DNA from 2 places in the Kitasatospora sp. NPDC029312 genome. Region 1 is predicted to be linked to the other one. Evidence: riboswitches for the same ligand, from Rfam matches in the RefSeq annotation. Region 1 holds a riboswitch; the other holds the start of a gene.
The links. Region 1 has a riboswitch for glycine ahead of gcvP (aminomethyl-transferring glycine dehydrogenase). Riboswitches for the same ligand answer to the same signal wherever they lie in the genome.

Region 1 (15,540 bases):
CGCCCTGGTGCTGACCAAGTCCGCCTTCAACCACTCGGTCAACTTCCGCTCGGTGGTCGCCCACGGCACCGCCCACCAGGTCACCGACCCCGAGGAGCTGGACGCCGCACTGGCCGCCCTGGTCGACCACGCCGTCCCCGGCCGCTCCGGCGAGGTCCGCCCGGCCAACGCCAAGGAACTCGCCGCGACGGCCGTGATCCGGCTGGAGCTGGACGAGGTCTCGGCCAAGACCCGTGCGGACGGCGCCGACGACGACCCCGAGGATGCCGACCTGCCGTACTGGTCCGGCCTGATCCCGGTCACCACCGTGCACGGCACGCCCGTTCCGTACGACGAGTCCGTCCCGCTGCCCGCGCACCTGCGCGGCTACCCCCGCTGAGAAAGGGTCGTTCCGATGCTGATCAGGTCCTGGGACCGCGGGGACGAGGACGAATGGCGCGCCTGGCTGGCCCAGGGCCGCGACTTCGGCCTGCTCGCCGCCAACGGCGGCCCCGACGCGGGCCCGGTGCTGGTCCCGACGCACTTCCTGCTGGACGCCGAGCGCGGTGAGATCCTGCTCCACCTGGCGGCTCCCAACCCGCTGCTGGCCGCCGTCCGGGCCGATCCGAACGTCACCCTCGCGGTCACCGACGGCTACGCCTTCGCCCCCGGCCACTGGCGCGGTGCGCCCGGCACGCCGACCAGTTACTACGCCTCGGTCCACTTCCACTGCACCGCCGAGATCGTCGAGTCCGCCGCGGGCAAGGCGGAGATCCTCAACCGCCAGCTGGCGCACTTCCAGCCGGAGACCCCGGAGGTCCGGGTGGTCCCCGGCGGGGGCGAGCTCGCCCGGCAGCTGCCCGGGCTGCGCGGACTCCGGCTGACGGTGCGGGAGGTGCGGGCCAAGTTCAAGTACGACGACAAGAAGCCCGCCGAGGCGCAGCACGCGATCGCCGAGCGCCTCGCCGAACGCGCCGCCGGCCCCGGTCGCGGCCGCGACCACTACGCCGGCGCCCGGACGGAACTGCTGCGGCGTCACCAACGGCGCACGGCCGCGGGGCGCGCCGAGGACTGACCCGGCGTCACCCGTTCGGCCCTCAACTGAGGCGGCTCGGCCGCCGCGCTGCTCGAATGTGAGACGAGCCCTGCCCTGCCGTCGGTGCGGGCCCGTCGACTTCGGGGAGCGTGTGTGTCCACAATCCACCATCAGCGGGCTTCCGGCGAGGCCCACCTCGGGCACGTGGTGTTCATCTCCGCGGCGGCCGCCATGGGCGGCTTCCTGTTCGGCTACGACAGCGCGGTGATCAACGGCGCGGTGACGGGCATCCAGAAGCACTTCGCGGTGGGCCACGGCACCACCGCGTTCGTGGTGGCCATCGCGCTGCTCGGCTCGGCCGTCGGCGCGGTGGCCGCCGGCCGGCTGGCCGACCACCTGGGCCGGGTGCGCACGATGCTGCTGGCCGCCGTGCTGTTCGCGGCCAGCGGCATCGGCTCGATGTTCCCGCCGAACATCGAGGTGCTGGCCTGCTGGCGCGTGATCGGCGGCATCGCGATCGGCATCGCCTCGGTGATCGCGCCCACCTACATCGCCGAGGTGGCCCCGACCGCCTACCGCGGCCGGCTCGCCTCCTTCCAGCAGATGGCGATCGTGCTCGGCATCACCGTCTCCCAGCTCGCCAACTGGGCGCTCAACCAGGCCGCCGGCGGCGAGTCCACCGGCCACCTCGGCGGCGTCCAGGCCTGGCAGTGGATGCTCGGCGTCGAGACCATCCCAGCCCTGGTGTACGGCCTGATGGCGCTGGCCATCCCGGAGTCCCCGCGCTATCTGATCGCCGACCGCCGCGAGGCGCAGGCCCGCAAGGTGCTGGTCGAGGTCGAGGGCGAGGCCGTCGACCTGGACGCCCGGGTGGCGGAGATCCGCGGGGTGCTGGCGTCCACCCACAAGCCCCGGCCGCGGGACCTGCTCGGCGGCCGCTTCGGCCTGCTGCCGATCGTCTGGGTCGGCATCGGCGCCTCGGTGTTCCAGCAGTTCGTCGGCATCAACGTGATCTTCTACTACTCCTCCTTCCTGTGGCAGTCGGTCGGCATCAACGAGTCCAACTCGCTGCTGATCAGCCTCTCCACCTCGATCATCAACGTGGTCGGCACGGTGATCGCGATGGGACTGGTGGACCGGATCGGCCGGAAGCCGCTGGCCCTGGCTGGCTCCACCGGCATGGCGATCGCGCTGGGCGCGGCCGCCTGGGCGTTCTCCTACCGGCACGGCACGGGAGACACCGCGACCCTCGACAACACCCACGCCACCGTCGCGCTGGTCGCCGCGCACGTCTTCGTGCTCTGCTTCGCCTTCTCCTGGGGCGTGGTGGTCTGGGTGCTGCTCGGCGAGATGTTCCCCAACCGGATCCGCGCGCTGGCCCTGTCGGTCGCCGCCTCGGCCCAGTGGATCGCCAACTGGGCGATCACCGTCAGCTTCCCGGACCTCGCCGACTGGAACCTCGCCGCGACGTACGTGATCTACGCGGCCTTCGCGCTGCTCTCCATCCCGTTCGTGGCCTTCTGCATCAGGGAGACCAAGGGCCGCGCCCTGGAGGAGATGGGCTGAGCAGCCTGCCCCCGCACGCACGACGTCGCACGCGCCCACGCCGCACGCACCCATGCCGCGCGCGGCCCGACCCACCGAGAGGAAGCCATGCCTGACCAGCGCGGCTCCCGGCAGAACGTCACCTTCCCGAGCAACGGCCGCACGGCTCACGGGTACCTGGCCCGCCCTCCGCAGGGGGTCGGGCCGGGACTGGTCGTGGTGCAGGAGTGGTGGGGGCTCACCTCGCACATCGCGGACATGGCCGACCGCTTCGCCGCCGAGGGGTTCACCGTCCTCGCCCCCGACCTGTTCGGCGGCGCCACCACCCACGACCGCGCCGAGGCCGCGCGCCTCAAGCGCGAGCTGCCGGTCGAGCGGGCCGTCGAGGACCTCTCGGGCGCCGTCGACCACCTGCTGTCCCTGGACGGCGTGGTCGGTGACGCGGTCGGCGCGGTCGGCTTCTGCATGGGCGGCGGCTTCGCCCTGCTGCTGGCCACCCGGTGCGGGGACGACGTGGCCGCCGTCGTCTCCTTCTACGGCCTCCCGCCGGACCCGGACTTCGACTACCGCGGTCTGACGGCCCACGTCCTCGGGCACTTCGGCGAGCTCGACGGCTCGATCCCGATGTCCGCCGTGGACGAGGCCGCGATCCGGATCGGTGAGGCCACCGACGTCCGGCCGGAGATCCACTTCTACCCGGCCGGGCACGCGTTCATGAACGACGAGAACACCCTCGGCACCTACGACGCCCTGCAGGCCCGGATCGCCTGGCGGCGCACCGTCACCTTCCTCCACGGCCACCTCGGCTGACGGCGCCCCGCCCCCTGGGCGAGCCGGGCCGGGGCGGCCGCCGTGGCACCCAGGACGCACCGGAGCCCGTCCACGCGCCCGCGCCCGCGTCGTGAGCGCCCTGTGCGCCCCGCGTGCGCCTGCCGCCGAGCAACCAGTGGTGCCCCCGGTTCGTCCCACCGGGTAGGACACACCATCCACTTGGGGGCCACCGGTGCCGAAGCCACTGCTGTTCCTGGACGTCGACGGAGTGCTGAACCCGGTTTGTCCGCACCCTGACGCCGGGTTCGACTCCCACACCCTGCTCGGCTACGCCGTCCTGCTCGCCGCCAAGCACGGCCAGTGGCTGCGCGAACTCGCCGGCACCTACGAACTGGTCTGGGCCACCACCTGGGAGGAGCACGCCAACACCCACATCGCCCCGGCGATCGGCCTGGACCCGCTGCCCTTCGTGCGCTTCACCGGATACGTCCCACAGCCCGGAGACCCACGCGTCCCGCTGATGGAGCTGTTCTCCGCCCGCAAGTGGGCGCCGCTGCTGCGCTACGCCGGAGGCCGTCCGTTCGCCTGGGTGGACGACGTCATCCCGCCCCGGCTGGTCCGCAGGTCGCTCTGGCGCCGCGACCGGCTGCTGCTGCCGATCGACCCGGGCCAGGGTCTGGAGCGCCGGCACGTCGACCGGCTGCTGGCCCGGCCGCCGCGCGGTCAGTCGCCGACGGTCGGCCCAGCCCCGCTCGGCGGATCCGCGCTCGGGAGCTCCGCCGTCAGGGGGTCGGCAGCCAGCTGACGTGCCCGGCGAGCAGCGCGTACCCGACGAAGGCCACCGTGTCGATCAGCGCGTGCGCCGCCACCAGCGGCATCACCCGCCCCCAGCGCCGGTAGAGCAGGCAGAACACCGCCCCCATCACCATGTTCCCGACCAGCCCGCCGACCCCCTGGTACAGGTGGTACGAGCCGCGCAGCACCGAACTCGTCACCAGCGCGGCCGGCCAGGACCACCCCGACTGCCCCAGTCGGCGCAGCAGATAGCCGAGGACGACGACCTCCTCCAGGATCGCGTTCTGCCAGGCCGACAGCACCAGCACCGGCACCCGCCACCACACGTCCGGCAGGCCCGAGGGCGCGACCGTCAGGTTGTACCCGGCCGCCTGCGAGGCCAGGTACAGCGCCAGTCCGGTGCCCCCGATCGCCGCCGCGACGGCCGCCCCCCGGCCGAGGTCGCCCAGTTTCCGCCCGAGGTCGAAGCCCAGCACCCGCAACGACGTGCCCTCGCGCACCAGCAGGTAGCCGACCAGAACGACGGGCATCAGTCCGCGCCCGATGTAGTACAGCTGCCACACCAGGTCCAGCCAGGGCCGCCCGGGCGCGCGGGAGGCGTTCAGCGTGGCGACCTGCTGGCCGAGCTGGAGCGGTTCGGTGAGCGAGCCCGCGAAGCTGATCAGCGCGCTGATCCCGCTGGCCCCGAGGGAGAGCCCGAGGACGATCAGCAGCTCCACGCCGAGCAGCCGGCGGGTGGTCTGCTCGGTCTCCGGCGCGGTCGGGCGGGTGATCACGGGCGCTCCAGCGGACGGATGATCGCTCCGGCCGTCGGCCGACCGCCGGAGCGATCATCCTGACACAGCGGCCGGGCTACCCCACCGGCCAGGTGTGCACCGGCTCGCCGCCGCGCATGTGCTCCGCGTAGCGCCTGGTCATCGCCGCGAGCGCGGCCGGCCGGTCCATCCCGTACTGCTCGCGCAGCCGGTGGAAGGTGGCGCTCTGCCAGGCCGCGCCGTTGGTCCGGCGCAGACAGCGCTGCTCGATGATCCCCAGGTAGCGGTCCCGGTCGGCGGGCTCGACACCCCACTCGTCCAGCCCCTGGTAGGCCATCGGCAGCAGTTCGCCCAGCACCAGGTCGACGGCGGAGATCGTCTGCAGCCCGCCACCGCGGCCGGCCCGGCCGGAGCGCGGCCACTGGAACACCGCGTCGATGCCGTACCGGGCGCCCTGGCGGAAGTTCTCGTCCGCCCGCTCGAACGGCAGCCGGGTCCAGACCGGCCGGGGCTGCTCGGCGAGCACCCGCACCAGCCCGTAGTAGAAGGCGGCGTTGGCGAGGGTGTCGGCCACCGTCGGCCCGGCCGGCAGCACCCGGTTCTCCACCCGCAGGTGCGCCACCCCGCCCGACACGTCGTAGATCGGCCGGTTCCACCGGTAGATGGTGCCGTTGTGCAACCGCATCTCGGCGAGCCTGGGCGCCCCGCCGGAGGTCAGCACCTTCATCGGGTCCTCGTCGTCGCAGATCGGCAGCAGTCCCGGGAAGTAGCGCAGGTTCTCCTCGAACAGGTCGTACACCGAGTCCACCCAGCGCTCGCCGAACCAGGTGATCGGACGCACGCCCTGGGCCTTGAGTTCGGCCGAACGGGTGTCACAGGCCTGCTGGAAGAGCACCGGTCGGGTCTCCCGCCACAGTTCTCGGCCGAACAGGAACGGGGAGTTCGCGCCCATCGCCAGCTGCGGGCCGCAGATCGCCTGGGCGGCGTTCCACACCGAGGAGAACCGCTGCGGCGTCACCTGCAGGTGCAGCTGCAGCGAGGTCGCGGCGGCCTCCGCCACCATGGTGATCGACTCGAGCTGGAGGTGCTCGACGCCCTCGATGTCCAGCGCGATGTCCTCGCCGCGGGCGGCCAGTATCTGGTCGCTGAGCAGGCTGTACCGCTGGTTGTGGCTCATCGCGTCCAGCCCGGTGTGGTCGTGCTCCAGGGTCGGCAGGATGCCCACCATGACGATCCGGGCGCCGGCCTCGACCGCCCGCCGGTCCGCGTAGCGCAGCCCGGTGTCGATCTCCTCGCGCAGTTCCTCGAAGACGTGCCCGCAGAGCCGATGCGGCACGATGTTCACCTCGATGTTGAACCGGCCCAGCTCGGTCTGGAAGTCGCTGGAGCCGATCTCGCTGAGCACCTGGGCGTTGCGCATCACCGGCAGGCCTTGTTCGTCGGCCAGGTTGAGCTCGATCTCCAGGCCCATCACCGCCCGCGGCCGGTCGAAGCGGTCCTCGCGCAGCATCCGCCCGAGCGCGTCGAGGCAGGCCTGGAGCTTGAGCCGGTACTGCTGCCGGTCCGCCAGATCCGCCCGAGTCGCCACGACCTTCTCGCCCACGGTCCCCTCCTCCTGACCCACCCGGCCGTCCGACCGTGCCAGCATCATGCCCACCTCGAAGATCGATACCCGAATGCTTGTACTGGCTTGCAATGCAAGGGAACTGACGCCCATTCAGTGCATCTGTGGACTTGCCCGACGCCACGGCCTGTGATAAACAGATCACCCTGCGCATTTGTTCGATGAATTCGAGGAATCCGCACTGCGCTCCGGCCGGTTCCTCCCGCCACGAGGCACTCCTCGACGGCGGCGACCGCGCCGGCTCCGCGATCTTGCACAACCGGACACGGCCAGGCCCGTCACCGACGACGCACCGCGCCACGCCGGTATGCCGCACTCGCACGCCGATCTCGCTTGGAGAGGCGGACCCCGCCATGACCCTGCAAACCCCCCAGCCCCCACCGAGCGCCCTGCGCGCGGTCCTGGGCGCGCTCGACTCGGACACCGCCCTGCGCCAGCCCGCCGCCGCAGCGCTGCGTCACCCGACCGGACCACTGCTCCCCGCGCATCCGCTCGCGGTGCACGTCCTGGACGGGCCACGCCCCGAGCTCACCGCCGCCCGCCGGACCGGCTGGCGCTTCCTGATCAAGGACGGCGCCGAGGTGACCGCCGCCGCCGAGGTGGTGCAGAGCCCCGAAGGCCACACCTTCTCCCACTTCACCGCCGGCCCCTACCTCTCGTCGACCGTCCGCGCGCTGCGCGAGGCCTGGCAGCTCGCCCAGAGCTCCCGCGTCCGCTGCCAGCCCCGGCTGCTCACCTTCCCCGGCCAGTACGCGACGGCGCTCTGGCTGCACAGCCCCGACGCCGGCCCGCCCGGCGACCTGCTGATCCCGCTCGCCCCGGCTCCGCTCGGCGTCACCGCGCACCGCGCCCACCCGGCCGACGAGCTGCTGCCGCTGCTCGTCCGCGCCCCGCTCTCCCGGCCGGTGCTGCTCGGCTCCACCTGAGACCGCGCTACCGCGCGGCCCCGTCCACCGCCGCCGGGCCACCCGCCCGGCGGCCCTTCACCACGCCCTGCGTGAGGCCCTGCGTCAGGCTCTTTCGTCAGGCCGGGCCTCAGGCCGACCCCATGCGCGCCCGCGCCCCGGGCCTCACCCGAATGGCCACCACCCGCAGGGGCCATCCGCAATGGCCCCACCAGGCCATCTCACGACTGGCCCATCGGTGCGTGTTTTGCTCCCGGGCCCACCTGAACGGGTGATCTCTGCCCGGGACTTGTGGCGCATGTCACCAAATCGCTGCGCGCGCGTCCGCAGATGCCGACACTGGGAACCAGCGTGGAAGGACCACCTGTCCTACCCACTTGAGCGCCGGTCCACACCTGGTCGGCGTAGCGGACAGGATCCGACTACCGCGGCGGCCCCGGACGGCAGCACCCTCCGGGACCGCACCACGGGGAGGATCGCAGAGCGAAGCGAGGGTACGCGTATGTGCCAGCACCGTCCTGAATGCCCGTCGGCCGAGTCCGAGGACCGCGAGGCGGCCGTGCCGGTGGCTTGCCACCCGGAGCAGGGCTGGAGCCTGCTCTGCAACGGCGTCGTCCTGTTCGAGGACACCGGAGAGCTGCTGCCCGACGGCCGGGTGATCGCGCCGCGCCGCCCCGTCGCCCACGCGGCCTGAGACCTCCGGCGCCGGAACGACCGGCCGGCGCCGGAACGACCGGCCGGCGCCGGAACGACTGACCGGCATCGGGCACGCCCGGGCCGCCCAGGACAGGGCCCCGGCAGAAGCGTTCTGCCGGGGCCCTGCCCTGTGTACGCGCCCTGGGATCAGACGCCGTTCTGGGATCAGACGCCGTACTCGTCCAGCGGCGGGCAGGAGCAGACCAGGTTGCGGTCGCCGTACGCCCCGTCGATCCGGCTCACCGGCGGCCAGTACTTGTCCGCCGGGTTCACGCCGGCCGGGAAGACCGCCTCCTGCCGCGAGTAGCCGTGCGCCCAGTCGCCGGCCAGGGTGGCGGCGGTGTGCGGGGCGTTGCGCAGCGGGTTGTCCTCGGCCGCCCACTCGCCCGAGCCGACCTTGTCGATCTCGGAGCGGATCTCGATCATCGCGTCGCAGAACCGGTCGATCTCGTGCAGGTCTTCGGACTCGGTCGGCTCGATCATCAGCGTGCCGGCCACCGGGAAGGACATCGTCGGCGCGTGGAAGCCGTAGTCGATCAGGCGCTTGGCGATGTCGTCCACCGTCACGCCCGTCTCCTTGGTCAGCGGGCGCAGGTCGATGATGCACTCGTGCGCGACCAGCCCGCCCGGGCCGGTGTAGAGCACCGGGAAGTGCGGCGCCAGCCGCTTGGCGATGTAGTTGGCGTTCAGCACCGCGACCTGGGTCGCGTGCTTCAGGCCCTCGCCGCCCATCAGCCGCACGTACGCCCAGGAGATCGGGAGGATCGCCGCCGAGCCCCAGGGCGCGGCCGAGATCGGGCCGACACCGGTGGCCGGGCCGGCCTCCTCCTGCAGCGGGTGGTTCGGCAGGTACGGCGCCAGGTGGGCGCGCACCGCGACCGGGCCGACGCCCGGGCCGCCGCCGCCGTGCGGGATGCAGAAGGTCTTGTGCAGGTTCAGGTGCGAGACGTCCGCGCCGAACTTGCCCGGCTTGGCCAGGCCGACCAGGGCGTTCAGGTTGGCGCCGTCCACGTACACCTGGCCGCCGGCCTCGTGCACCAGGGCGCAGATCTCGGTGATCTGGGTCTCGTAAACGCCGTGGGTCGACGGGTAGGTGACCATCAGCACGGACAGGTTGTCGCGGTGCTGCTCGATCTTGGCCTTCAGGTCCTCGACGTCCACGTCACCGTCGACCAGGGTCTTCACCACGACCACGCGCATGCCGGCCATCACCGCGGAGGCGGCGTTGGTGCCGTGCGCGGAGGACGGGATCAGGCAGACGTCGCGCTGGGTGTCGCCGTTGGCGTGGTGGTAGGCGCGGACGGCCAGCAGGCCGGCCAGCTCGCCCTGGGAGCCGGCGTTCGGCTGGATCGAGACGGCGTCGTAACCGGTGACCTCGACCAGCTGCTGCTCCAGCTGGCGGATCAGGGTCAGGTAGCCCTGGGCCTGGTCGATCGGCGCGAAGGGGTGCAGCTGGCCGAACTCCGGCCAGGTCACCGCCTCCATCTCGGTGGTCGCGTTGAGCTTCATGGTGCAGGAGCCCAGCGGGATCATGCCGCGGTCGAGCGCGTAGTCCCGGTCCGACAGGCGGCGCAGGTAGCGCAGCATGGCGGTCTCCGAGCGGTGGCTGTGGAAGACGGGGTGGGTCAGGTACTCGTCCTCGCGCAGCAGCGCGGCGGGCAGCGTCTCGGCGGCCTCGGCGACCTCCACGGCGGGGACGCCGAACGCGGCCCAGACGCCGGCCAGGTGCTCGCGGGTGGTGGTCTCGTCGGTGGAGACGGAGATCCGGTCCGCGCCGTCCTGGTGGACGTTGATGCCGTGGGTGCGGGCGGCGGCGGCGATCTCGGCGGCGCGGCCCGGGACGACGGCGGTGACGGTGTCGAAGAACTCGCCGTGCAGCAGCTCGACGCCGCCGGCCCGGAGGCCCTCGGCGAGAGCGGCGGCGTAGCGGTGGGTGCGCCGGGCGATGTCGGCCAGGCCGTCCGGGCCGTGGTAGACGGCGTACATCGAGGCCATCACGGCGAGCAGCACCTGGGCGGTGCAGATGTTGCTGGTGGCCTTCTCGCGGCGGATGTGCTGCTCGCGGGTCTGCAGCGCCAGGCGGTAGGCGCGGTTGCCGTCGGCGTCGACGGAAACGCCGACCAGGCGGCCGGGCAGCGAGCGGGCGTACTCGGCGCGCACCGACAGGTAGCCGGCGTGCGGGCCACCGAAGCCCATCGGCACGCCGAAGCGCTGCGAGGTGCCGCAGGCGATGTCGGCGCCCAGCGCACCCGGGGACTTGAGCAGGGTCAGCGCCAGCAGGTCGGCGGCCACGGCGACGATCGCGCCCAGCCCGTGCGCCTGCTCGATCACCGGGGCGAGGTCGCGGACCACGCCGGTGGCACCCGGGTACTGCAGCAGGAGGCCGAAGACGCCGCGTTCGGCGACCTCGGCCGGAATGCCGTCGGACAGGTCCGCGACGACGACCTCGACACCGGTCGGCACGGCGCGGGTGTTGATCACGGCGATGGTCTGCGGCAGGGTCTCGGCGTCGACCAGGAAGACGCCGCCCTTGACCTTGGTGACACGGCGCGCCAGCGCCATCGCCTCGGCGGCCGCGGTGCCCTCGTCCAGCAGCGAGGAGCCGGAGGTGGGCAGGCCGGTCAGGTCGGAGACCAGGGTCTGGAAGTTGAGCAGCGCCTCCAGGCGGCCCTGCGAGATCTCCGGCTGGTACGGGGTGTAGGCGGTGTACCAGGCCGGGTTCTCCATGACGTTGCGCAGGATCACCGGCGGGGTGAAGGTGCCGTAGTAGCCCAGGCCGATCATCGGCTGGAGCACCTGGTTGCGGCTCGCCAGCTCGCGCAGCTCGGCGAGGACCTGCGCCTCGCTGCGGCCGGCGGGCAGGTCCAGGGCGGTGATGGAGCGGATCGCCTCGGGAACGGCGGTGGCGGCGAGCTCGTCCAGGGAGCCGTAGCCGACGGAGGCCAGCATCTTCTCCTGGGCGGCGGCGTCGGGGCCGATGTGGCGGTTCTCGAAGGGGCTGGCCGACTCGAGCTCGGTGAGGGTCGAGGCGCCGGTGGGGCGTCCCGCGTTCGGCTGGGCGTTCATGGTGGTCGAGGCCTCCTGGTCACGGACCGGCGGGGGCACGCACGCCGACGGGCCTTCCGCTGCGGACGGCGGAACGGCTCGGGCGGACGAACCCGAAAGGCCTCCCCCTCTGTCATCGGGACCTGAGAGCTTCGCCCGCACGTCGCGCTGTCGGCGCTTCGTCGGCTTGCACCGTCGGTGAGGGTGGTGATCGTCGGCTTCCGCGCCGGCGATCCTGCCCTGCTTTCCAGAGTGACCTAGCCCGCACGGTACGGATGCCTGAGAGATTCCGGGGAGGGTTTGCTCCTTCGGCGCCCCGACCAGCGGTTTTCGCGGTCGTGGACTCTCCCGAGCGGGCTCGGCGGTCGCCGCCCAGGGTACCAGCGGGAGGCCTTCCGATCACGGGTGCGTCTGGTCACTCGAGGTCTACGCGCGTCCCCCGGACGGCCCAGCACCAAGCCCGTCCGGCGCACCCCGGTCGCGTCGGTCCCATTCATGCCTTTTGGTGTGAAGTGGCGGACGGGACGGGTGCTCCGACCGCCGTACCTGCGGGAGTTCCGTAGGCGCAGCGGACTGGAGGAAAGAGTGCAGACCGACATCGACCCCCGGGATCTCATCGGCCACAAGGCGGTCGACCGCAACGGCGACAAGATCGGCACGGTCGACGAGGTGTACCTGGACGACTCGACCGGCCAGCCCGAATGGGCGGCCGTGCGGACCGGCATCTTCGGCCGGGACGCCTTCGTCCCGCTCACCACGAGCGAGTTCTCGGGTGACGAGCTCCGGGTGCCCTACGACAAGTCGCTGGTCAAGGAGTCGCCGGACTTCGGCGTGGGCCAGCACCTGTCGCCGGCCCAGGAGCTCCAGCTCTACCGCTACTACGGCCTCGACACCCCGGTGGACGCCCACGCCGCCACCGAGGAGCCCGCCCGGACCGCCCACCAGCCCGACCTCGACTTCGGCAACACGCCGGTCGTCGCGGCGGCGGCCACCACGACCGCCACGCCGTTCGCCTTCCACTCCGCCGAGCCGGGTCCGACCGCGGTCGCCGCCCCCGGCACCGTCGGCACCGACACCACCACCACGGAGACCCACGTGCCGACCCCCTCCGCCCCCGCCATGGCGGCCGCCCCGCTCGTCGAGCCGAGGCCGCAGCCCGCGCCGGCCGCGCCCGCCCCCGTGCCCACCCCCGCGCCGGCGCCCGCGCCTTCCGCCGAGGCCGGCACCTCGGCCCTGACGGCCCCGGTCGAGATCACCTGTCGCGAGGAGCGGCTCGACATCACCACCGAGTGGCACGTCCTGGGCACCGCGAAGCTGCGCAAGTACGTGACCAGCGAGCAGGTCGAGCGCCGCGTCCCGGTGGTCCGCGAGCGGGTCCGCGTGGAGCGCGTGCCGGTCAGCGACGCCGAGCGCGCCACCCTGAGCGACAAGGAGATCGCCGAGGACGTCGAGGAGGTCACCCTCCGCGAGGAGCGCCCCGTGGTCCGCAAGTACCTGGCCCCGATCGAGCGGGTGCGCCTGGTCGTCGAGCGCTACACCGCCGAGGAGGTCGTCCAGGACGAACTGCGCCGCGAGCACGTCGAGATCCACGACGACAGCGCCCCGGCCACGAACGGCGCCCACCACGACTCCCCGCACCCCATCGTCTGACCCCCGCGACTCCCCCAGGGCCCCGGAATCCCTCCGGGGCCCTCGTCGTGTCCGGCCCCACTACCCCGCTTTGCCAAACCTTAACCGCTCGATATTTGACACTCTGAAGTATCTCCGGGCATATTTACTTCAGTTCATTCACTATGTACGGGAGGAAGCAACCGTGAGTGAGGCACCACAGCCCACCACCGCGGCCGAGAAGCAGAGCAGCGCCCGGGTCCTGCCGGCCCTCATCCTGGCGATGCTGTCGTTCAGCGTGGTGCAGACCGCGGTCGTCCCGATCCTGCCCTCGCTGGCCAAGGAACTGGACGTCTCCACGTCCAACATCACCTGGCTGATGACCGCCAACCTGCTCTCCGCAGCCGTGCTGACTCCTCTGCTGGGCCGCTTCGGCGACCTCCGGGGCCGTAAGCCCATGCTGCTCATCTCGCTGGCCGGCCTGGTCGCCGGATCCGCCCTGGCGGTCAGCACCCACTCCTTCACCTGGCTGGTCGTCGCCCGCGTCCTGCAGGGCGCCGGCGGTGGCGTGATGCCGCTGGCGATCAGCATCGTCCGCGACGAGCTGCCCAAGCGGAAGGTGACCGGCGGCGTCGCCGCCATCAGCGCCTCGATGGGCGTCGGCTCCGGCCTCGGCCTGGTGGCCACCGGCCTCCTGCTGGAGCACTGGAACTACAAGTCGATCTTCTGGATGGGCCTGGTCTTCGGCCTGATCGCGATCGCCCTGGTGGCCCTGCGTGTCCCGTCCGACCCGGTCACCGACAAGGACGGCGGCGCCGACCCGCTCGGCGCGATCACCCTGGCCGCCTGGCTCTCCGCCCTGCTGGTCGCGGTCAGCCAGGGCAACCACTGGGGCTGGACCTCCACCAAGACCCTCGGCCTGTTCGCCGTCGCCGCCGTGGTCGCACTGGTCTGGGGCATCATCGAGACCAAGGTCGCGCACCCGCTGGTGGACCTGAAGATGATGTCCCGCCCGGCCGTCGCCTTCACCAACCTGGCCGGTCTGCTCATCGGCTTCGGCATGTACGGCTCGTTCATGGTCATCAGCAACTTCTCCCAGACCCCGGAGAAGCTGGCCCACTACGGCTTCACCGCGACCGTCCTGCACGCCGGCGTGATGCTGCTGCCGTCCGCGATCGGCTCGATGGTGGCCGCCCCGCTCGGCGCCATGCTGATCGCCCGCCGCGGCCCCCGTCTGCCGCTGGTCCTCGGTGGTGTCCTCGGCGCCATCGCGATGGCCTACCTGGCCCTGCGTCACAGCCACGAGGGCGACATCTACACCGCCTCCGCCATCTTCGGCCTCGGCATCGGCCTCGCCTTCGCCGCGATGCCGGCCTTCATCAACGGCGCCGTCCCGGTCGAGCAGAGCGGCATCGCCAACGGCATGAACTCCGTGCTGCGCACCGTCGGTGGCGCGATCGGCACCGCCGTGATGACGGCGATCCTGACCGGCGACACCATGAAGCTGCCGATCAAGATCCAGGTGCTGCTGCCCACCCTGGACGCCTACAAGCACGCCTTCTGGGCCACCGCCGTGGTCTGCATCGTCGCCGGTGCCGTCCCGTTCCTGATCCGCACCGCCAAGCCGGTCGCGGCCGCCCCGGGCGGCTCGGCCCCGCAGGACTCCAGCACCCAGCTGGTCAAGACCGACGCCTGACGAGGCGTCCGGCCCGCGCGCTCAGGGACAGGGCGCGCGGCCCCCGGCCTCCGCACGTCGCGAGGGCATCACGAACGCGCGGAGTCCGGCACGGTATGCGGCCCCACCCGGTGACCACCGGGTGGGGCCGTTCCACGGCCAGAGCCCATCAGCCGCCACGGGCCCGAGCGCCTCAGCCTTCCGAAGGCTCCGGCCCTTCCGCGCCCTCCGCCTCGTCCGCGCCGCCCTCCACCTGCCGCAGCGGCAGCGGCCGGGCCGGTTCCAGCGCCGGGTCGTCGACCGCGAAGGTCCGCACCCGCCCCGGTCCGCTCCAGGGCGTCTCGAACCGTACGGTGACCCGCCCGACCCCGCTGCCCTGCACCCACCCCGGCCCGAACTCGCCGTGGTGGACGTCCTGTCCGGGCAGCCAGCGCCGCACCACGACCTCCTCCGGCTCCTGCTCGGCCTCCGCCGCCTCGACCGCCTCGGCGTGCTCCGCCGCCTCCTCGCGCAGCGCCTGCGCGAACAGGTCCTCCTGGGTGTAGTCGGCCAGCTGCGCCACGCCCACCCCCAGCAGCCGGACCCCGCCGGTGATGTCCACCTGCTCGGCCAGCCGGCGCGCGGTCGCGGTGATCACCGCCTCGTCGTCCGTCGGCCCGCCGAGCGTCTCCGAGCGGGTCAGCGTCGAGAAGTCGAACCGCCGGACCTTCAGCACCACCGTCCGCCCGGAGCGCCCCGCCGCCCGCAGCCGCCGCACGCACCGCGCGGCCAGCGCCTCCACCTCGCGCAGCACCCGGTCCCGGTCGGCCAGGTCCACCTCGTAGGTGTCCTCCACCGAGACGGACTTGGCGTCCTGGTCGGCGATCACCGGCCGCTCGTCCAGCCCTATCGACATCTGGTGGATCCCCGCGCCGTGCGCCCGGCCGAGCAGCGCGACCAACTCCGCCTCACCCGCCTCCGCGAGGTCCGCCACCGTACTCAGCCCGGCCCGGCGCAGCACCTGCTCGGTGGCCGGCCCGATCCCGGGCAGCGCCCGGACCGGCATCGGCCCGAGCACGGCCCGCTCCTGCCCCGGCTCGATCAGCACCAGCCCGTCCGGCTTGGCC
Region 2 (15,540 bases), on a different contig from region 1:
GATCAGCCAGAGCACCGCCGCGCCGATGGCGAGCGAGATGGTGACCGGGATCCGGCTGGTCATCTCCGGCCAGACCTCCAGGTGGTTCTTGAAGGAGTAGCCGAAGCAGGGCACGTGGCAGGTGGCCGGTTCCGGCCCGAACTTGTACTCGGCGCCGCTGACCAGGCCCTTCAGGAAGTGCCAGTACTGGGTGTACAGCGGCTGGTCGAAGCCGAGGTTCTGTTTGACCGCCGCGATCGCCTCGGGCGACGGGTTCTTCCCGATGTACTGCGCGGCCAGCTGGTCGGTGGTCTCGCCGGCGAAGCGCGGGAGCAGGAAGAAGATCGCGAAGGTGACCGCGCTGACGACCAGCAGCAGCACCGCGGCCGCGAGGATCCTGCGGATGATGTAGGCAAACACAGTTGGGCGGCTCCGGCGGCCCGCCGCCGTCCGGGGTCTGCCGGACGGCGGCGGGCGCCGCTGCCTTCACCTGCCTTCAGGGATGCGGAGCCAGGCTCTTACTTGGTGGTGCCGATGTTCAGGTAGTCGTACTCACCCGAGAAAGCCGAGGTGGAGGCGACGTTGGTGGCGGTGTCCGAGCGGTACAGGAAGACCTTGAAGTCGGTCAGCGGCACGTAGGAGGCGGACTCCATGACCTTCTTGTCGATGTCGCCGTAGATCTTCTCGCGGGCGGCCTGGTCGGAGTTGACCGCGGCGTCGTCGAGCAGCTTGTTGACGGCCGGGTCGTCCAGCTGGGCGAGGTTGCTGTTGCCGGACGGCTTGATGGCGCGGCCGTCGACGATCTGCTGCAGGAAGCCGTAGCCGGTCGGCCAGTCGGCGCCCCACTGCATCATCATCAGACCGATGTTGTGGTCCTGGGTGAACTGCGGGGCACCGGCCGAGTCGGTCAGGTACTTGCCCTGCGGGTACTGCTGGATCTCGACGTTGATGCCGATGTTCTTCAGCTGGGCCTGGATCGCGGTGGCCGCGGCGACCTCGGTGGCGCGCTCGGTGCGGGCGGACAGGACGGTGGTGAAGCCGCCGTCCTTGCCGCAGGCCTTCAGGGAGTCCTTGGCCTTGGCCTGGTCACCCTTGTTGTCCTTGGTCTCGTACAGGTTGAAGTCCTGGTGGCCCGGGATGTCCGGCGGCAGGACGGTGTTGGCGATCTGGCCGCGGATCGGGCCGCCGAGCGCGGTCTGCACCGAGACCTTGTCGATCGCGTACTGGACGGCCTTGCGGCACTCCAGGTTGTCGAACGGCGCGACCTTGGTGTTGATCGCCATGTAGACCAGCCGGCCGCCGTAGGCGTTGTCGGTCTTGGCCTTGAGCTTCGGGTCGCGCAGGATCTGCGCCTGGGTCTGCGGGTCGACGCCGCCGCCCACCAGGTCGACCTGGGCGTTGCCGGCCAGCAGGTCCTTGTCGATGGTGGCCTGGTCGATGTTCATCTTGAGCACGATCTTGTCCGGCAGCTGCTTCCGGATCGGGTCGGTGCTCTTGTCCCAGTTGGTGTTCGGCACCAGGACGGCCTGCTTGCCGTCCTCGTAGGACTCGAACTTGAAGGAGCCCGAGGACACGATGTGCTTCACGTAGTCGGCACCGGTGTCCTTCGCCTGCGGGACCGGCGCGGTCTGCGGGGCGCTGACCAGGTAGTCGAAGTCGGCGAAGGGGTGCTTCAGGTGGAAGACGACCGTGGTGTCGTCCGGCGTCTCGATCGAGTTCAGGCCGCCGTCCTTGTCCTTGTACGGACCCTGGTACGGCGTCGCGTTGTCGACCAGCAGGTCGTGGAAGTAGGTCGGGCCGTTCGAGTTCACCTCGGGCGCGAAGTTCGAGCGCTCCACGGCGTACTTGACGTCCTTGGAGGTGATCGCCGTGCCGTCGTCGTACTTCAGGCCGGCGCGCAGCTTGTACGTCCAGGTCAGGCCGTCGGCACTGGGCTTGCCCATCGACTCGGCGAGGTCCGGCACCAGCTTGTTGCCGTCGGCGCCGGCCGCCGGGTTGAAGGTGGTCAGCGAACGGGCGTACAGGCGCGAGAAGTTGTAGATGTACGCATAGTAGGTGTTGCCCGGGTCGAGCGAGTCCGGGGTGCCCTTCATCTCGTAGGTGACCGTCCCGCCCTTCTTGTCCGAGACGTTGACGATCTGCTTGGTGGCCGCGTCGGCACCACTGCCGTCGTTCGAGCCGGCGGAGGAGGACTTGCCGTCGCCGCTCTTCGAGCTGGACGAACAGCCGGTCACGACCAGGACAACGGCGGCGGCCGCGGCGGTCAACGCGACGGTACGGGACCTACGCATGGGTGAGATCAACCCCTTGAGGATGTGGAGGAAGGAGAATTCCGACGCCGGGTCAGTTGCTCTTGGGATCGAGGGCGTCACGAAGCCCGTCGCCGAGCAGGTTGAACGCGAGCACGGTGATGAAGATCGCCAGGCCCGGTACCACCATGTACTGGGGGTCCACCTGGTAGTAGTTCTTCGCGTCGGCGAGCATGCCGCCCCAGGAGGACTGCGGGGGCTGGATGCCGACACCGAGGAAGCTCAGCCCGGCCTCGAAGAGGATGTTCGTCGGGATCAGCAGGGTCGAGTACACCAGGATCGGCCCGACCAGGTTCGGCAGCAGTTCCTTGAACAGGATGAACGGGCCGCGGGCGCCGAGGCTGCGGGCGGCGTGGACGAACTCCCGCTCGCGCAGCGAGAGGGTCTGTCCGCGCACGATCCGGCCCATGTAGGGCCAGTTGAAGAAGCCGATGACGAAGATCAGCACCATGAGGTGCAGCGGGAGGCCGTGCAGGCCGAACGCGCCGCCCTGGAGCGAGGCGGAGATCGCGATGGCGAAGAGCAGCAGCGGGAACGCCAGGAAGACGTCCATCAGGCGGCTGATCACGTTGTCCACCCAGCCGCCGTAGTAGCCGGCCATCACGCCCAGCACGGTGCCGAGGGTGTTGGACAGCAGGGTCGCGCCGAAGGCGACCAGGAGGGAGACCCAGGAGCCGTCGACCACCCGGGCGAGCAGGTCACGACCCTGCAGCGGGTCGATGCCGAGCAGGTGGTCCCCGCTCATCCCGCCCCAGTCCCCGAGCGGCAGGCCGCCGAGGTCGGCGTCCAGCAGGTCCGGGTTCGGCTGGTCGGGGTCGAGTCCGAACAGGGCCTCGATCGGCCCGGACAGCACGGCGAGCAGGATCAGCAGGATCACCACGATGCCGCCGGCGACGGCGGCCTTGTCCCGCTTGAAGCGGGTCCAGGCGATCCGACCGAGGGAACGGCCCTCGATCGTCTTGGCCGGGCTCGCGGTGGCTGGCGCCTCCGGTTCGTGCCCGGCGGTGGTCACGGATGCGGTCATGGTCAGTTGGTCCCCTCGCCGACGGTGGCCGGCCCACGGGTGCCGGGCGCCGGCTTCGGCGGTGCGGCTGCGGACGTGCGGAGGTGCTTAGGAGGAGCGGGTGCGCGCGGCAGTGCGTCGTGCACAGGCACTGCCACCACGCGGGATGGGCGTCGCGTGGTCGAGCTGTCGGCGTGCGCGCTCACCTTTGTGGGGTTTCCAGTACGCGCGATGCGTTGCGCAGAACTCTCTGTCATGCGAACTGGCTTGCGCCAGCCCTGACAACCGACAGATGCCCAACTGTGATCTGCGTGCATGCACGTCCCCGGTCTTCGGCATATCCCTCTTCACACGGCTGTAACAGGCATGTCAAGATGGGTGGACTTCGGGGACGGGAAATTCGTCCGGAAAGCACCGAAGCCGACCTGATGGTCAATCAAGTCGGCTTCGCGAATATGCCTTCGGCTGTTCCGGCAATCAGCGTCCGGGGTATCCGGGCCACGACCGAGGCGCCTGCGGCTGCCCCCAGCCCGGCGCGGGCGGCTGGGCGCCGTAGGGCCACGCCGCGGCCGGCTGCCCCGGCAGCGACTGCGCCGGGTACGGCGCCGGCGGGTACGGGCCGGCCGGCGGCCGCCCCGCCTCCCGGTCGAAGAACGGCCGGGCGTTGGCCCGCATCCACAGCGCCACCGGGTCGTACTCGTCCGCCATCGCCACCGTGGACACCGCGAGCCCCTCCGGCGCCACCGCGATCGCCCGCTGCATCAGCGCCCGCACCGCCTCCACGGCCGGCGGCGAACTCTCGTACAGGTCCAGGCCGATCGCCAGGTACGGCTCCCCCACCGTCGGCCGCACCCAGGCCCGGCGCAGCGCCCGCACCGCGCGCACCTCGCCGGCCTGCCGCTCCAGCAGCGCGAAGAACTGCTGGGCGTTCACCTGCGGCTCGCTCAGCTTCAGGGGGCCGGCCGGCAGCCGGTCCAGACCGGCGGCGATCCGCCGCAGGTCCGCCCACGGCACGCCGACCCCGCCGCCGGGCGCGTGCGGGTTGAGCCACAGGCCCCAGCGGGTGCGGTACAGCGAGGCGGCGATCTCCCGCCCGGAGATGACCTCGTGTGCTCGGGCCCAGCCGGAGGCCGTCAGCTGCTCGGGCGAGGTCACGGCCGGCGCGTAGCCGTGGCCGCTGATCTCCATGTTCCCGTACTGCGCGTCCGGGCTGCCCGGCGTGCCGTGCCAGAGCAGCATCCAGACCTGGCCGTCGGCGAGCGCGTGCAGCAGCCGCTCGTACGCGTCGTAACGCTCCGGCGCGACGTCGCGCAGGGCGCGCTCCAGCGCGCCCGGATCCGCCGGGCGCCCGGCCGGCGCCTGGCCCCAGGGGCCCGGCCCACCGCTTCCCGCTCCCGCACTCATGCGCCCACCTCGCCGCGCCTCTTTCCTCAACCCAGCCGGCCCGTCAGCCGTCTGCACGCACCCTATGGCGCGGCACCGGCCGCCGCCACGGCGACGTGCTCACGAACGATCCCCGCTCACATCCGCGTGTAGAAAGGCAGTACCCGGGTGAGCAACCACTCGACCACCGGGTCCTCGGCGAGGTCGAGCAGCACGAGGTGGACGCCGCCCGGCAGCGGCGCGGTTCCCAGCGCCCGGCCGAGCGCCTCGTTCACCGCGCCCGGGTCCGCCGGGGCGGCCGGATCCAACTGGACGCCCACGAACATCACGGTCGGCTCGCCCTCGATGCTGGCCAGTGCCCGGCGCGCGGTCAGCACTCCCGGCAGGGCCGACAGTTCGGCCCGGCAGGCGGCCAGGAAGTACTCCGGGTCCTCCCCCGGCACCGGCTCGCGCAGCGCCACCCGGCCGCCGGTCGGCGCCGCCGGCTGCTGCTCCCAGCGGTCCTCCCGCGGCCCGCGGCGCAGCTCGGCCACGCCCTGCGGCGGCACCGGGATGCCCACCGCGGCCTCGGGGTTGACCGCGATGCCCACGCCCAGCGGCAGTCCTCGGGCGAACTCCCAGGCCGGCGCTATCGCGAAGGCCATCCCCGGCGCCTGCTGCAGGAACACCTCCTGTGAGGAGAACACCGGCACGTACGGCTCCCCGGCCAGTTCGACGGTCGGCAGGTCCAGCGACTGCCCGGCCGGATCGCCCCCGGCCGGCAGCGGGATCCACACCTGGCTGCGGGCCAGCACCTCGATCACCCGCGGCGTCGCGCCCGGGTCGCCCAGCGCGGCCGTCAGCACCTGCTCCAGCTCGTTGGCCGGCCAGGCGCCGCCCGGCGGCACCGACTCCGGCCCGCCCCACCCCTGCTGCTGCTCCACCGGGTACTCCATGCGCCGCCGATCCGCCCTCGTGCCGGTCGGCCGCCCACTGCTGCGCCGACGCGCAGAAGTCTAGGCCGCGGGCAGGGTGCCGGTGGGGCACGGGTGGCGCAGGGGTTCGGTATCGGGCGGGGTGACCGGGCCCCCCTCCCCCCGCGCGCGTGGACGTGCCATGATGTGCGCGTCCGACGGCATGCGCCGCGGGCCCCCACAACTCCATACCGGCCGCTCGAACCCGCGCGGGAGAGCCCGGAGTGCCGCTCAGGCGGTACGGCCGGCGCCGAAGGAGCAAGTCCTCCCCGGAATCTCTCAGGCCCCCCTACCGCACGGGTTAGGCACATCTGGAAAGTGGCGCTCGGCCCTGTCGCGCGCCCACCCACGGTGCAAGCCGCCATGCTGTCCTGGATGCTGGAAACAGCTGCGGGCAGGTGGGCGGTGAAGCTCTCAGGTTCGACGACAGATGGGGAGACCCACGCCGCCGCATGCCCGCGCGCAGGGTCGGTCCCCGAGCGGGTCCGGTCCCGGCGCGTGCACCCCTGAGTGCCCCGACCGAGGAGTTCCTGGCCATGTCGTCCCTCCGCCTGACCGCGCTCGACGCGCTGCACCGCGCCCTCGGCGCGACCATGACCGACTTCGCCGGCTGGGACATGCCGCTGCGCTACGGCAGCGAGCGCGAGGAGCACCTCGCCGTCCGCACCAAGGCCGGTCTGTTCGACCTCTCGCACATGGGCGAGATCACCGTCACCGGCCCGCAGGCCGGCGAGATGCTGGACCACGCGCTGGTCGGCTTCGTCTCCGCGCTCGGCGTGCTGCGCGCCCGCTACACCATGATCTGCGCCGAGGACGGCGGCATCCTGGACGACCTGATCGTCTACCGGCTGCGCGAGGACGCCTTCCTGGTCGTCGCCAACGCCTCCAACGCCCAGCTGGTCCTGGACGAGCTGATCGCCCGCGCCAAGGGCTTCGACGCCGTCGTCACCGACGACCGCGACACCTACGCGCTGATCGCCGTCCAGGGCCCGGAGTCCACCGCGATCCTGGCCGGGACCACGGACGCCGACCTGCCCGGCCTGAAGTACTACGCGATCCTCCCGGCCCGGGTGGCCGACCGCGAGGTGCTGCTGGCCCGTACCGGCTACACCGGCGAGGACGGCTTCGAGATCTTCTGCCACCCGGGCGACGCCGAGGACGTCTGGCAGGCGCTGACCGCCGCCGGCGAGGGCCGCGGCCTCGTGCCGTGCGGGCTGTCCTGCCGCGACACCCTGCGCCTGGAGGCGGGCATGCCGCTGTACGGGCACGAGCTGTCCACCGACCTCACCCCCTTCGACGCGGGCCTGGGCCGGGTCGTCCGCTTCGACAAGACCACCAACGACGGCGCCTTCGTCGGCCGCAAGGCGCTGGAGCAGGCGGCCGCCGCGGCGGAGGCCAACCCGCCGAAGGTGCTGGTCGGCCTGGTGTCCGAGGGCAAGCGGGTGCCGCGCGCCGAGTACACCGTGGTCTCCACCGAGGGCGCCCCGATCGGCCGGATCACCTCGGGCGCGCCGTCCCCGACGCTGGGCAAGCCGATCGCGATGGCCTACGTCGACGCCGCCCACGCCGCCCCCGGCACCACCGTCGCGGTGGACGTGCGCGGCACGCACGAGCCGGTCGAGGTCGTGGCGCTGCCGTTCTACAAGCGCGCCCGCTGAGTCCGTCCGGCCGGGCCCGCGCGGCCCGGCCGGCACCCGCTTTCCCCATACCCGCACGTCGAAGCCGTCCGCGTGGCGGCCCGCTTCGTCGTACCCGCTTCCCATCCTGGAGAATGACGCCATGAGCAACCCCCAGCACCTGCAGTACACCGAGGAGCACGAGTGGCTGACCGCCGCTGATGACGGTGTCTCCACCATCGGCATCACCCAGCACGCCGCCGACGCGCTCGGTGACATCGTCTACGTGCAGCTGCCCGAGGTCGGCGACACCGTGACCGCCGGCGAGACCTGCGGCGAGCTGGAGTCCACCAAGTCGGTCAGCGACCTGTACTCCCCGGTGACCGGCGAGGTCACCGAGGTCAACCAGGACGTCCTGGACGACAACGGCCTGGTCAACAGCGCCCCCTTCGAGGGCGGCTGGCTGTTCAAGGTGCGGGTGGAGTCCACCGGCAAGCTGCTCAGCGCGGACGAGTACGACGCCTTCGTCAAGGCCTGACCCGTTCGTGACCGGGCGGGCCGCGCGCACGCCGGCCCGCCCCACCGCCCGGCCGTCACCCGGCACCACCCCTTGCGAGGGCGCGCTCGCACGGCACCCCTGATCCTCCTCCTCCCGGGAAGACCACACCATGACGGTTCTCAACCAGTCCCTGCACGCCCTCGACCCGGAGATCGCCGCCGCGGTCGACGCCGAGCTGCACCGCCAGCAGACCACCCTGGAGATGATCGCCTCCGAGAACTTCGCCCCGGTGGCGGTCATGGAGGCCCAGGGCTCGGTCCTCACCAACAAGTACGCCGAGGGCTACCCCGGCCGCCGCTACTACGGCGGCTGCGAGCACGTCGACGTGGTCGAGCAGATCGCGATCGACCGCGTCAAGGCCCTGTTCGGCGCCGAGCACGCCAACGTCCAGCCGCACTCGGGCGCGCAGGCCAACGCCGCCGCGATGTTCGCGCTGATCCAGCCGGGCGACACCATCCTGGGCCTGAACCTGGCCCACGGCGGTCACCTGACCCACGGCATGAAGATCAACTTCTCCGGCAAGCTCTACAACGTGGTCGCGTACCACGTGGACGAGAAGACCGGCCAGGTCGACATGGCCGAGGTCGAGCGCCTGGCCAAGGAGCACCAGCCGAAGCTGATCATCGCCGGCTGGTCCGCTTACCCGCGCCAGCTGGACTTCGCCGAGTTCCGCCGGGTCGCCGACGAGATCGGCGCCCTGCTCATGGTGGACATGGCGCACTTCGCCGGCCTGGTGGCCGCCGGGCTCCACCCGAACCCGGTGCCCTACGCGGACGTGGTCACCACGACCACCCACAAGACCCTGGGCGGCCCGCGCGGCGGCGTCATCCTGTCCAAGGCCGAGCACGCCAAGAAGATCAACTCCGCGGTCTTCCCCGGCCAGCAGGGCGGTCCGCTGGAGCACGTGATCGCGGGCAAGGCCGTCGCCTTCAAGGTCGCCGCCTCGGAGGAGTTCAAGGAGCGCCAGCAGCGCACCCTCGAGGGCGCCAGGATCCTCGCCGAGCGCCTGCTGCGCGAGGACGTCGCCGAGGCCGGCGCCACGGTGCTGTCCGGCGGCACCGACGTCCACCTGGTCCTGGTCGACCTGCGCAACAGCCGGCTCGACGGCCAGCAGGCCGAGGACCGCCTGCACGAGGTCGGCATCACGGTCAACCGCAACGCCGTCCCGAACGACCCGCGCCCGCCGATGGTCACCTCGGGCCTGCGCATCGGCACCCCGGCCCTGGCCACCCGCGGCTTCCGGGCCGAGGACTTCCGCGAGGTCGCCGACATCATCGCCGAGGCGCTCAAGCCCGCCTTCGACGAGACCGTCGCCGCCGGCCTCAGGGCCCGCGCCACCGCGCTGGCCGAGAAGTACCCGCTCTACCCGAACCTGGCCAACCAGGAGTGATCCGGCCCCGTCCGGTTCACCGGGCACAGGGCCGCCCCGGGTGACCGGCCTCACTCCGCCGGTGCACCTGGGACTCCGGGGCACCGCGCACACTGGACAGTGCGCGCGGTGCCCCGTCCCGTGTCGGCCCCCGCCCCGCCCCTTCCGCAGCACAGTCCTTCCACGAGACCAGACAAGGACGTCCCCGTGGCCATCAGCGTCTTCGACCTCTTCTCCGTCGGCATCGGCCCGTCGAGTTCCCACACCGTCGGCCCGATGCGCGCGGCCCGGATGTTCGCCCGCCGGCTGCGCTCGGAAGGCCTGCTGCCCCGGGTCACGGCCGTGCGCGCCGAGCTGTACGGCTCGCTGGGCGCCACCGGCCACGGCCACGGCACCCCGAAGGCCGTCCTGCTGGGCCTGGAGGGCAACTCGCCGCGCACCGTCGACGTCGACCAGGCCGACAAGGACGTCGAGCGGATCACCGCCGAGAAGCGGATCACCCTGCTCGGCGAGCACCCCATCGACTTCGACACCGACAGCCAGCTGGTCCTGCACCGGCGCCGCTCGCTGCCGTACCACGCCAACGGCATGACCCTGTGGGCGTTCGCGGCGGACGGCTCCACGCTGCTGGAGAAGACCTACTACTCGGTCGGCGGCGGCTTCGTCGTGGACGAGGACGCGATCGGCGCGGACCGGGTCAAGCCCGACGACACCGTGCTGCGCTACCCCTTCCGCACCGGCGAGGAGCTGCTGCGGCTCACCCGGGAGACCGGGCTGTCGATCTCCGGCCTGATGCTGGAGAACGAGAAGGCCTGGCGCAGCGAGGCGGAGATCCGGGCCGGGCTGCTGGAGATCTGGTCCGTGATGCAGGAGTGCGTGCGGGCCGGCATGACCCGCGAGGGCATCCTGCCGGGCGGCCTGAAGGTCCGCCGCCGCGCCGCCGCCGCGGCCCGGGCGCTGCGCGCCGAGGGGATCGGTCCGGCCAACGCGATGGAGTGGGTGACCCTCTACGCCATGGCGGTCAACGAGGAGAACGCCTCCGGCCGCCGGGTCGTCACCGCGCCGACCAACGGCGCGGCGGGCATCATCCCGGCCGTCCTGCACTACTACCTGAACTTCATCCCGGGTGCTGACGAGGACGGCATCGTCCGCTTCCTGCTCGCGGCGGGCGCCATCGGCATGCTCTTCAAGGAGAACGCCTCCATCTCCGGCGCCGAGGTCGGCTGCCAGGGCGAGGTCGGCTCCGCCTGCTCGATGGCCGCCGGCGGCCTCGCCGAGGTCCTCGGCGGCACCCCCGAGCAGGTCGAGAACGCCGCCGAGATCGGCATCGAACACAACCTCGGCCTCACCTGCGACCCGGTCGGCGGCCTGGTCCAGATCCCCTGCATCGAGCGCAACGGCATGGCCTCGGTCAAGGCCGTCACCGCGGCCCGGATGGCCCTGCGCGGCGACGGGCGGCACCACGTCTCGCTGGACAAGGCGATCAAGACGATGAAGGAGACCGGGGCCGACATGAAGATCAAGTACAAGGAGACCTCCCGCGGCGGCCTCGCCGTTAACGTCATCGAGTGCTGATCCCGGCGGCCCCGGGCCGTCCGCCCCGGGGCCGCCGGCCCGGCTACCCGGCGAGGAAGGCCAGGCCGCCGGCCAGGACCGCGAGGCCGCACCAGGAGAGCGCCGGCAGCCGCTCCCCCAGGGCGGCGACGCCGAGGACGGCGGCGACGGCGGGTTCGGCGAGGGTGAGGGTGGTGGCGGTCCGGGCCGGGGTGCGGCGCAGGCCGTGGCCGAACAGCCGGTAGGCGAGGAAGGTGGTGATCACCGCGAGGTGGAGCACGACGCCCGCCCCGCGCACCGAGAGCAGCCAGCCGGTCGGGCCGGCCGCCAGCACCGGCAGCACCAGCAGCGCGGCAGCACCGAACATCGCGCCCATCACCCCGCCGGACGGGTGCCCGGCCGTGATCAGCCGGCCGCCGATCAGCGAGTACACCGCGTACGAGAGCCCGGACAGCGCCGCCAGCAGCACGCCGACCAGGTCCGTCGACGCGCCGCCGCCGGCGAGTTCGGGCCCCAGCACCAGCACCGCACAGCCCAGCACCGCGAGCGCCGTGGCCCCGGCCCAGCGCGCACCGGGCCGGCCCTGCCGGGCGAGCCACCCGAGCAGCCCGGTGAACACCGGCGCGCTCCCCAGCGCGATCACCGTGGCCACCGCCACCCCGGTGCGGGCCACCGCCGGGTAGAAGCTGAGCGGGTATCCCGTGACCGCGACGGCCCCCAGCACCAGGAGCCACCGCTCGCGCACCGTGCACCGCCGCGGCAGCACCCGGGCGGTGCGGTCGGTGACGAACAGCAGCAACCCGCCGAGCACCAGGGCGGCGGAGCCGATCCCGGTCGCCGGGGCGGCGGCGGGCGCCAGCGAGCCGACGGTCCCGGTGGTGCCCCAGAGCAGCGCGGCGGCCAGGATGGGCACCGGCCCGTCGAGCGGGCGGAGGCGGCGGGCCGCGGGGGCCAAGGGGGTACGGGCGGGCGCAGACAAACGATTCGGCACAGTCGTGAACTTCCGTCGTCGAAATCCGTCAGGAGGAGTCGGTTTCGAAACGGGCGCACACCGCCGCCCCCGGGCCTCGGCAGAAGCCGGGCGGGGTCGGGAGTTCAGCTCACCAGCGCGTACGCCCGCTCAGGCGGACAGCGGTGGCAGCGCGACGCGCCAGTACGAGTTCACGGGCCCGATGGTAGCGGTCGGTGAGGGGATCCGTGCGATCATGAATATTCACAGGTAATCGCGTTAACCTATGCAAATTCTCAAGGTGAACTAGGTTACAAACCTTGCAATCCAAGCCGACCGGTTTGCCCACATGCTGAGATCGTGCGATAGTCGAGGCATCGACTTCGGCGGGCCCGACCTGGCACTGCCGACGCCCATCGCGCGGCACGCACCCCCTTGGCCGGCGCGATGACTTGCAGGGGCCCCCATCCGCCGGAACACGGCGAATCCGGGGGCCCCGCGCGTATCCCGGGCCCGACGCGGCACCGCCTCACTGCCGGTCGCGCACCCGCAGCTCGAACCAGACGCCCTTGCCGCGCGGCAACAGGTCCGCGCCCCACCGGTCGGCCAGGTCGTCGACGATCTTCAGCCCGCGGCCGCCCTCGTTCACCGGCCGGGCCTCGGCCAGGATCATGCACGGCAGCGCGCGCGAGGAGTCGCGGACCTCGATCCTCAGCCACCCGGGCTTGCGGCTGACATGGAGGCCGATGGTGCGCCCGGCGGCGTGCCGCACCGCGTTGGACACCAGCTCGCTGGTGAGCAACTCGCCCGCCTCCAGGTGCTGGTGGAGCTCCCAGGACTCCAGGACGTTCAGCACCAGCCGACGGGCCACCGGGCCCGACTCCGGCCGGGACGGCAACCGCACCTCGTTCGGCGCGGACTGATCGCACAGCCTGCCGGAATACATCTCCTGCAGCTCCTCGGAGCTCAGCCGCTCGAGCGCCGAGAGCGCTCCGTGGACGTCGATCCAGGACGCCTCGGCGACCACGCCGGCCCCGGGAACCGATGACTGATCTGTTTCGCCCCAACCCGCCATGCGGACCATCATTGCGGAACGCAAGCAGCCGCGTACGGACAATGAGCAAACGATCTCGCCCGCGTCGGCATATGCCCGCGGCAGGAAAAGGACGACCCGGGCCCGCGCGCGTCAAGCCCGGGTTGACCACGAAGGGCCGCTACCTGCCGGTTACCACTGGCTCCACGACAGGTTCCAGCCGCTCAGCCCGTTCGCCGGGTCGAGCGTGTCCTTCTTGGTGGAGTTCTTCACGATCACCACGTCGCCGACCAGCGAGCCGTCGTAGAACTTGCCCATCGAGGTGCCGTCCCCGCCGCCCTTGACGTCCTTCAGGCCGACGCAGCCGTGGCTGACGTTGTCCTCGCCGAAGGCGTCGCTCCAGTAGTTGCCGTGCACGTACGTCCCGCTGGAGGTGAGCCGCATCGAGTGCGGGACCTGCAGGTCATAGGGCGCGCCGGTCATGCCGGGCAGGGTGCTGGACTGCATCCGCACGGTGCCCTCCTTGGACATGACCACCATCGTGCCGTTCCAGGTGGGGTGTTCGGGCGACCCGGAGGTGATGTCGATGTCGCTCGACTGCCCGTTCCGGACCACCGTCATCCGGTGCGTGGCGGCGTCAACCGTCGAAATCTGGGATCGCCCGATCGTGAAGGGCTCGTCCCGGTCGGTGCCGTACACCCCAGGGGCGATCTCGACGCTCTTGAGCCGGTAGTGCACCGTCACCCTGGTGCCCGGCTTCCAGTACTGCTCCGGGCGGAAGTCCAGCCGGCGGTCGTCGAACCAGTGGCCCTTGACCACCGTGCCGTTGTCGGTCTCGAAGCTGATCCCCTTCGCGACCGCGTCCTTGTTCTCGACGTCCTTGCTGAAGTCCACCGAGACGATCATGCCGACGCCGTAGGTGGCGTTGTCGTCCACGTTGTCGGCGGCCTTGGCCAGCGCCGCCGGGGTCAGCGTGGTGAAGCTGCTGTCCGCCGTGGCGACCGCGCCGCCGGCGTCCGCGGCCATCGCGCTGACCTGGTAGGCGGTGCCCACCGACAGGCCGGTGGACGGGGTCCAGCTGCTGCCGTCCGCGGCGATGGTGCCGGGGACCTCCTTGCCGCTCCTGTCGCTCACCTTGACGGTGGTGAGCCGGCCGCCGCTCGCCGCGATCCTGAGCGCGCCCGGCGCCACGTCGACCGCGCCGTTCGCCGGCTCGATGCTCACCTTCGCCGCCGACACCTTCGGCGCCGGACTCGTGGGCGCCGCGGCGGGCTTGGCGGCGGCCGCACCGGCCCCCAGGTCGGCCTTCGCGGCGCTTCCGCCCCCGCCCCCGCTGCCACCGCCACAAGCCGCGGTCAGCGCCATCGCCCCGCCCACCAGCCCGGCGGTCACCACCCTGCGTATCGACCTCAACGTCGACTCCCTCCCTCAGAACTCCCCGTGGACCCGACGCACTCGGCGCACCCGGCGGGCCCGCCCCGTACACGCGCCCGGCCACCGGAAAGGTTGCGCCATTCGGGGGGCTGCCCGCCCGAAAACCGGGCGGCCCGAACCCCAACGGGTGAGGATCGGGCCGCCCGGCGTCAAACCTCCCGGGCCACCGGTGGCTACCAGTTGGCCCAGGACACGTTCCAGCCGCCCAGCCCGTTGGAGGGCGAGACGGGCTTCTCCTTGGTGTTCACGATCTTCACGACGTCGCCGACCATCGAGTCGTTGAAGAACTTGCCCGCGACCGAGGTGTCACTGCCGCCCTTCACGTCCTGCATGGACACGCAGCCGTGGCTCGCGTTGGTCTTGCCGAACGGGCTGGCCCAGTAGTTGCCGTGGACGAAGGTGCCGGAGGTGGTCAGCCGCATGGCGTGCGGCACGTCCTGGATGTCGTACTCGCCGCCGAGACCGACGGTCTGCGAGTTCATCCGGGTGACCTTCTCCTTCTCCATGACCACCATCGTCCCGCCCCAGGACGGCGTGGCGTCCGCGCCCAGGGTGACCGGGACGGTGGTGCTCTTGCCGTCCCGTTCGACGGTCATCTGGTGCGTCTTGGCGTCCGCGGTGGAGATCATCGACCGGCCGACGGTGAACGGCTCGTCCTTGTCCACGTCGCCGTAGACGCCCGGCGCGACCTCGACGCTCTTCAGCCGGTACTTGATGGTCACCTTGGTGCCCGGCGCCCAGTAGTGCTCGGGGCGGAAGTCCACCCGGCGGTCGCCGAACCAGTGGCCCTTGACCGCGGTGCCGTTGCTGCTCTCGAAGGTGATGCCCTTGAGGACGGCGTCCTTGTTCTTGACGTCCTTCGAGAAGTTCACCGAGACGATCATGCCGACGCCGTAGGTGGCGCCGTCGCTGATGTTGTCGTTGGTGGCGACCGTCTTGCCCGGCGTCAGCGTGGTGAACGAGCTGGTCGACGCGGATACCAGCCCGGCGTCGTCCTTCGCCTGAGCGTTCACCTTGTAGGCCATGCCGACGGCGAGCGCCGCCGAGGGCTTCCAGCCGGATCCGTCCGCGGTGATCGCGCCGTCGACCGGCTTGCCGTTCTTGTCGGTCACCTCGACCGTGGTGAGCTTGCCGTTCGAGACGGACACCTGCAGGGCGTTGGGCGCGACGTCCTGGGCGCCGTCCTTCGGCTCGACCGAGAGCACGGCCGCCGAGGCCTTCGGCGTGGCCGCGTTGCCCCCCGGGGCGGCCGTCGCGTTCGCGTCCGCCGGCGCCGTCGCGGCGGCGTCGCCCGAACCGCCGCCCTTGTCGTCGTTGCACGCCGCGGTGAGCAGCAGCACCCCGCCCATGACCAACGCCATCGCGCCCCGGCGCCCGTAGCGCTTGCCGGTGCGTATCG

Region 2: another riboswitch for glycine. It lies ahead of gcvT (glycine cleavage system aminomethyltransferase GcvT); the one in region 1 lies ahead of gcvP (aminomethyl-transferring glycine dehydrogenase).

The regions. Positions count from the first base shown of each region.
Region 1 covers NZ_JBVHXY010000020.1:100,552-116,091, forward strand. Annotated here, with positions in the region: gene ACZ4WV_RS18540 (pyridoxamine 5'-phosphate oxidase family protein) at 1-379, shown strand, start outside; gene ACZ4WV_RS18545 (FMN-binding negative transcriptional regulator) at 395-1,054, shown strand; gene ACZ4WV_RS18550 (sugar porter family MFS transporter) at 1,169-2,581, shown strand; gene ACZ4WV_RS18555 (dienelactone hydrolase family protein) at 2,669-3,370, shown strand; gene ACZ4WV_RS18560 (HAD domain-containing protein) at 3,564-4,136, shown strand; gene ACZ4WV_RS18565 (CPBP family intramembrane glutamic endopeptidase) at 4,114-4,902, opposite strand; gene ACZ4WV_RS18570 (glutamate-cysteine ligase family protein) at 4,979-6,484, opposite strand; gene ACZ4WV_RS18575 (hypothetical protein) at 6,859-7,431, shown strand; gene ACZ4WV_RS18580 (DUF5999 family protein) at 7,913-8,104, shown strand; gene gcvP (aminomethyl-transferring glycine dehydrogenase) at 8,272-11,172, opposite strand; glycine riboswitch at 11,275-11,407, opposite strand; glycine riboswitch at 11,409-11,512, opposite strand; gene ACZ4WV_RS18590 (PRC and DUF2382 domain-containing protein) at 11,737-12,801, shown strand; gene ACZ4WV_RS18595 (MFS transporter) at 12,965-14,455, shown strand; gene ACZ4WV_RS18600 (DNA polymerase IV) at 14,628-15,540, opposite strand, start outside.
Region 2 covers NZ_JBVHXY010000002.1:311,113-326,652, reverse strand. Annotated here, with positions in the region: gene ACZ4WV_RS02925 (ABC transporter permease) at 1-399, opposite strand, end outside; gene ACZ4WV_RS02920 (ABC transporter substrate-binding protein) at 498-2,270, opposite strand; gene ACZ4WV_RS02915 (ABC transporter permease) at 2,323-3,312, opposite strand; gene ACZ4WV_RS02910 (enhanced serine sensitivity protein SseB C-terminal domain-containing protein) at 3,769-4,695, opposite strand; gene ACZ4WV_RS02905 (enhanced serine sensitivity protein SseB C-terminal domain-containing protein) at 4,812-5,597, opposite strand; glycine riboswitch at 5,828-5,932, shown strand; gene gcvT (glycine cleavage system aminomethyltransferase GcvT) at 6,164-7,285, shown strand; gene gcvH (glycine cleavage system protein GcvH) at 7,407-7,781, shown strand; gene glyA (serine hydroxymethyltransferase) at 7,912-9,192, shown strand; gene ACZ4WV_RS02885 (L-serine ammonia-lyase) at 9,379-10,746, shown strand; gene ACZ4WV_RS02880 (EamA family transporter) at 10,790-11,638, opposite strand; gene ACZ4WV_RS02875 (ATP-binding protein) at 12,204-12,749, opposite strand; gene ACZ4WV_RS02870 (L,D-transpeptidase) at 12,900-14,120, opposite strand; gene ACZ4WV_RS02865 (L,D-transpeptidase) at 14,315-15,540, opposite strand, start outside.